2 regions of the Clostridium subterminale genome follow, and region 1 is predicted to be linked to the other one. Evidence: a T-box and tRNA genes for the amino acid it is inferred to sense, from the RefSeq annotation. Region 1 holds a T-box; the other holds one or more tRNA genes.
The links. A T-box is a leader RNA that pairs with one kind of tRNA and senses whether it is charged. The one in region 1 lies ahead of serS (serine--tRNA ligase), so its partner is inferred to be a tRNA-Ser.

Region 1 (3,439 bases):
TTTATAAATTATTTGATAATAGTTAAATATTGATTTTTATCAACTATAACTTGTTTATGACCTATGAAATAGTCAATTATAATGTCAGGCATTTCCTTTAAAACTTCACCTACTACTTTACAATCTCTATAGAAGTCATAGCCACCAGCCCCAGTTGCTCTATAGTTATTCATGGCAAGAGCAAGTTTATCATTAACTTCTTTTCCTTTAAATTTTATTGAACTAACACGATTACCTACTTCTTTAGTTAAGTCAAAGGTATAATTTAAATTTGCAAAATAGTCGTAGTTATAGTGTTCTATCTTAGGCTTTAAGAAACGATTAGAAACTTGTAATTTATCATCTGCAGATTCAAAGTAACTAGCACATCTTTCAAGGGCAAGTTTTAAAGTTTTTCCATCTACTTCAAGAATGGATAAGGTATTTGGAAACATATAAGTAGAAGTTATATCCCTTACCGTTACGTCTTTGTTAAAACCTTTTATAGAGTTAGCAAAGGAAGTAACTGAAATATCTGCACCGCTGGCATCTAATTGAACTTGATTTATAAAATTAGCTAAATAGGAACCATTCACAGCCATATCTATATGAGTACTAGGTTGAAGTTCTACATCTAAAAATCCAACTGGAGTATCTAGCCATTTCTGAACTTGGTTTTCTAGACTTAAGAATTTATCATACATAGCGTTGTTAGGATTAAGTTCAACATTTCTTAAGGATGAATTTATATATAAGCTTAAATCTTCGTGAAGTTCTAGGTTAAGCTCTAAAAACTTTGTGCCATTAGGTGGAGTTTGAGCTATATAGGTATTATGGAGATAATGCCCTGGAATTTCCATATGTTGATGTCCAGTTAGAAGAATGTGAAAATCAAATTCTTTACAGAGTTTATAGGCTATATTTTCACTTGTATCACTTAATTTTTCATGAGATTCCAAATCATTTTCAAATCCACCATGATAAATTCCGATTAATAAATCGCATTGATTTTTTAATTCTTCATAATATTTTTTTACGGTGTTAAAAGTATCAGATATGGTGAAGTTCTCAATATTGCTAGGTCTTTCCCATCTATTTATAAAATCAGTAGTAAATCCAATCATTCCTACCTTTAAGCCATTTTCCATAGTTTTAATATCATAAGGTAAAATAGATAATTCATTTGCTTTGTTATCTACATTAGTACATATACATTTTCCATTTAGATTATTAAGGTATTTTTTCAAATAGTTATAACCATAATTAAAATCATGATTACCAAGAGTTACATAATCATATTGACCCTCATTCATTATAGTAGCTAGTGGGTGTATATCAAATTCACTATTACTTAGATAATTAGTAAATGGAGAACCTTGAATTGTATCTCCACCGTCTATAATTAATGTATTTCCATCTTTATTAAATTGATTAATTATATTCAATATGCCCATATTTTTTCATTATCATCTCTATAATCTGTAGGATATACATATCCGTGTAGATCTGATGTAAAGTATATCTTTAGTTTTTTCATTTTGCACCTCTGTATATTATCTTAAAATTAATTATGTATTTATAAAAATAGCTAAAACCACATAATTATTTTATTTAAACAATTATAACATATTTAGTATTATCTTATGAAAAATAAAAATGTGATATTGAAAAAATATAAGTAAAAAGAAAAGAGAAGAAATAAGTATTAACTTGAAGTACATATTAATGATTAACTAAATTTATTAGAATTAGTTTTTAAAATATTTACATCCTAAGAATAAAGTGTTAATATAATGGTTAATATATATTAAATACAAAATAACAATGATGAAACTACGACTATTGTAATGTTTTAGAGAGCTGATGGTAGGTGTAAATCAGTACATTACATAGTCTTTCCACTTCGGAGTTACTGATGATGAATCAGAGGAAGGTGCTCCTTAAAGCACAGTAAAGAGGTCACTAAGGTGACAACTAGAGTGGTACCACGGGATATAATAGCTCTCGTCTCTATATTTATAGAGGCGGGAGTTTTTAATTTATAGTAAAATAAAAAGATTTAGTATTAAAAATTTCATTGAGGAGGAATAAAAATGATAGATATTTATTTAATTAGAAAAAATCCTGAGAAGGTTAAGGCTGCTCTTTCAAAGAGAATGGACGGTGTAGATTTTTCAGAACTTCTACAATGGGATGAAGAGAGAAGAAAAACATTAATTCAAGTAGAAGAACTTAAAAGTAAGAAAAATAAGGTTTCTAAAGAAATCCCTATTCTTAAAAAGAGAGGTGAGAATGTAGAAGCTTTATATGAAGAGATGAAAGTAGTTAGTAGGGAAATAAAAGAGTATGATGAAAAACTTCAAGAGATAGAAGAAAAGATTAATATATTTATGGAAAGCCTTCCGAATATACCTGATGAGGATGTAGTAGCAGGTGGAAAAGAAAATAACAAGGTAGTTAGAGAATTTGGAGAAAAGCCTAATTTCGATTTCCAAATTAAAGACCATGTAGAACTTGCGAAAGTCCATGATCTTATTGATTATGAAAGAGGAGTTAAGCTTGGAGGCAATGGTTTTTGGATATATAAAGGTGTAGGAGCTATGTTAGAATGGGCTCTACTTAATTACTTTATAGAAGAGCATACAAAAGATGGATATGAATTTATCTTACCTCCACATATATTAAACTATCAATGTGGTCTTTCAGCAGGACAGTTTCCTAAATTCATTGATGAAGTATTCACAGTTGGAGATAAAAAAGATAAAGAAAATATGCAATTTATGCTTCCTACAGCAGAAACTGCTTTAATTAACCTTTATAGAGGAGAGATTTTAAAAGAAGAAGAATTGCCTAAGAAATTATTTGCATATACTCCTTGCTATCGTGTTGAAGCTGGAAGTTATAGAAAATCTGAAAGAGGTATGATAAGGGGACATCAATTTAATAAAATAGAAATGTTCCAATATACAAAGCCAGAGGATTCAGATAAAGCACTAGAAGAATTAATTCAAAAGGCTGAAGCTTTGGTAAAAGGGTTAGGATTGCATTATAGGCTAGTAAAGCTGGCAGCTAAAGACTGTAGCGCATCTATGGCAAAGACTTACGATATAGAAGTTTGGATACCAAGCATGAATGAATATAAAGAGATAAGTTCAGCTTCTAATGCAAGAGATTATCAAGCAAGAAGAGGCATGATAAGATTTAGAAGAGAAGATGGTAATAAGGTAGAATATCTAAATACCTTAAATGCATCAGGGCTAGCTACAAGTAGATTATTACCAGCTATACTAGAACAGTATCAGCAAGCTGACGGAAGTGTTATAGTGCCTGAGGTATTAAGAAAGTGGACAGGAAAAGATAAATTAACTTTATAAAATATATCTTATCAAATAAAAAAACACTAATCTTTAAATGGGGTTAGTGTTTTTTTTATAAACCTAATTATATTTAAAGGATTCTA
Region 2 (3,439 bases), on a different contig from region 1:
TATTTGGTTTAGATATTATGTGGTATGGAGTTATAATATGTTCAGGTACCATGTTAGCACTTTTGTTAAGTCAGTATACTTGTAAGTTAAAAGGAATAAATTATGATGATGTTTTAACTATATTCTTGATTGCATTTCCAATATCTATAATAGGAGCAAGACTTTATTATGTACTATTTGAGTTTGGATATTATAAAGATAATTTAATGGATATCTTTAATACTAGACAAGGTGGCCTTGCTATTCATGGAGGAATAATTGCAGCTGTTATAGTTGTGTATATATGCACAAAGAGAATGAGAATAAAGTTTCCATCTGCACTAGATATGGCAGCACCATGTATTATATTGGCCCAAGCAATTGGAAGATGGGGAAATTTCTTTAATCAAGAGGCACATGGTGGACCTGTAACAAAAGCTTTTATAAGTAAATTTCCAGAGTTTATTCAAAGAGGTATGCTTATAAATGGAACTTACTATCATCCTACCTTTTTATATGAATCAATTTGGGATTTAGGAGTATTCTTTATATTATTCTATATGTTACACAAAGTTAAAAAGGATGGAGTTGTATTCTTAACTTATATAGGATTATATTCTATGGGAAGATTTTTCATAGAAGGACTTAGAACAGACAGCTTAATGATGTTTGGACTTAGAACAGCTCAAATTGTAAGTATCATAGGAGTACTTATATGTGTTGTGGGATTAATAATAATATATAGGAAAAAGGATAATACAATTACACATATTTAAAAAAATTAAACCTTTTAGATAATAAATATTCATTATCTAAAAGGTTATTTTTTATTTTACACTATAAGTAGATATTTTAAATATACTACTATGAGTTTCAAATTTTATAGAATTAATCTCTCATATTAGTACCACCGGTATTAAGATAAAAAGATAATTTACCAGCTAAATTTTGAAGAGGCATAGTTTGTAGGTATACTTTCCCAGGGCCAGTTAGTGTTGTTAAAAATAAACCTTCACCACCAAAGAATATGTTTTTAAGTCCTTTAACCATTTCTATATCAAAATTTACGCTTGGTTCAAAAGCAGCTACATGACCAGTATCTACTTTTATTCTTTCTCCAGGATTTAAGTTAAGTTCTTCAACATGACCATCAAATTCTAAAAGAACTGTTCCAGGACCAGTTATTCTTTGAAGAATAAAACCCTCGCCACCAAATAAACCACTAGAGAGCCTTTTTCTAAAATGAATATTAAGGCCTACAGAATTTTCAGCTGCTATGAAAGCACCTTTTTGACAAATTATAGATTCATTAGGCTGAAGTTCTTTAGCCATTATTCTACCTGGTACAGAACATGGAAAGGCTATTTTGCCTACATTTCCTGAGCAAGTAAAGGTGTTTAAAAATAAGCTTTCTCCGGACAGAGATCTTCCAATACTTTTAAATAGGCCACCTTTCATGTTAGAATCCATGATTATATTGTCACTCATCCAGCCCATAGCCCCTGATTCAGAGACGATTTTATCTCCACTATTTAGGTAACAGATAGCTACTGGCATAGATCCACCTTTAATTTCATAATTAATCATAAACAACTACCTCCATTCATAATATTTTATGATAAATATATGTACATTATTAATTTAAATTGAAAAGATTATTAGCTTTAATAAAAATTATACTATAATTGGTATAAATTTTAAAACAAATTTTACTTGAAAGTAATGATTTTAAATAGTATAATAATGAATACATGATATGGAGAGATGTCCGAGAGGTCGAAGGAGCACGCCTGGAAAGCGTGTATAGGGGCAACTCTATCAGGGGTTCGAATCCCCTTCTCTCCGCCATGTCGTACTAGATGGGGAGTTAGCGGTGCCCTGTAACCTGCAATCCGCTACAGCAGGATTGAATTCCTTGCTGAGGTATCAATTTGTATGGTCTGGCCTATATAAGTGGCGTTGATAGCTGGGTCCCACGCAATGGAAACTCATGAACCTCGTCAGGTCTGGAAGGAAGCAGCGATAAGTGAGACCTTCCATGTGCCGTGGATCAACCTGGTTTGAGTTAACTGTATAGGTAACGCATATAAATTGATTATCGAAGCAAGGTGTACGGCTTTATTTTTTATTTGAGATGTTAAAGACATCTTTTTTTTTATACTTTTTTAAGCAAATTATTTGGAATATAAATTAAATGATTTAACTAATATTGAAATTTTTTTAGAATAACTAGATATATATAATTGATTACTTAATATAAGTTAGTAAAGAATATAGAATATAGATAGGATAAGTATTATAATAAATAGGATAAGTATAATTTTAAATTATAATAGGCGGTAATTAAGTTATATTGTAGGTTTATATATTGATTTACTTATAAATTTTAATGTAAGGAGTGAGGATACATGGGGTATAAAGCACTTTATAGAGAATGGAGACCTAAAAAGTTTAGCGATGTAGTTGGACAGCAACATATAACTACAACACTTAAAAATGCCATAAAAAGCGATAGGATAGCTCATGCATACTTACTATGCGGAACTAGAGGAACAGGTAAAACCTCAACAGCAAAGATACTTGCAAAGGCAATAAACTGTTTAAATCCTATAGATGGTGAACCATGTAATGAATGTGAAATGTGTAAAAGCATAAATCAAGGTACTGCTATAGATGTAACAGAATTAGATGCGGCATCTCACAATAGTGTTGATAATATAAGGGATATAATAGATGATGTTCAATATCCACCACAGGAGGCTAAATATAAGGTATTTATCATAGATGAGGTTCATATGCTATCCATTGGTGCAGTTAATGCATTTCTTAAGACTTTAGAAGAACCACCAAGTAAAGTTATATTTATATTAGCAACTACAGATCCTCAAAAGCTTCCAATAACAATATTGTCAAGATGTCAAAGGTTTGATTTTAAGAGAATAAGTAGTGAAAATATATTTTTAAGATTAAAACAAATAACTGATTCATTATCAGTAAATATTGAAGAAAGCAGCTTAAGGCTATTATCTAGAATGTGTGATGGAGCAATGAGAGATGCTTTATCCATATTAGATCAAGCTATATCAATAAACAATGTAGTTAGATATGAGGATTTAGTAGATATGTTAGGAATAACTACTAATGATAGTATGGTTGCTATAGTAGATAATGTTATAAATAGAGATACAGAAGGATGCATAAGAGTAGTAAATAAATTAATATTGGATGGAAAAGATATTAACTTGTTAATTAGAGATTTGATTACTCATATGAGAAATCTATTAATGATAAATGTAAGTAATAATTTAGAAGATGTATTGGATATGTCTATTGAAAACATAGAAAGTATAAAAAATCAAAGTACTAGAATCAGAGTAGAAGAAATCATGAGATGTATTAATATACTTCAAGAAGCAGAGGATAGCTCTAAGGGTACAAAGCAGGCTAGAATATATTTAGA

Region 2: it has a tRNA-Ser gene. The T-box ahead of serS (serine--tRNA ligase) is inferred to sense a tRNA for this amino acid. The anticodon was not compared.

What each region holds. Positions count from the first base shown of each region.
Region 1 covers NZ_BAAACI010000006.1:404,827-408,265, forward strand. Annotated here, with positions in the region: gene ABDZ93_RS10840 (bifunctional metallophosphatase/5'-nucleotidase) at 9-1,433, opposite strand; T-box leader at 1,795-1,994, shown strand; gene serS (serine--tRNA ligase) at 2,073-3,353, shown strand.
Region 2 covers NZ_BAAACI010000010.1:4,788-8,226, reverse strand. Annotated here, with positions in the region: gene lgt (prolipoprotein diacylglyceryl transferase) at 1-755, shown strand, start outside; gene ABDZ93_RS18160 (TIGR00266 family protein) at 868-1,566, opposite strand; tRNA gene ABDZ93_RS18155 (tRNA-Ser) at 1,738-1,827, shown strand; RNA gene ffs (signal recognition particle sRNA large type) at 1,830-2,095, shown strand; gene dnaX (DNA polymerase III subunit gamma/tau) at 2,388-3,439, shown strand, end outside.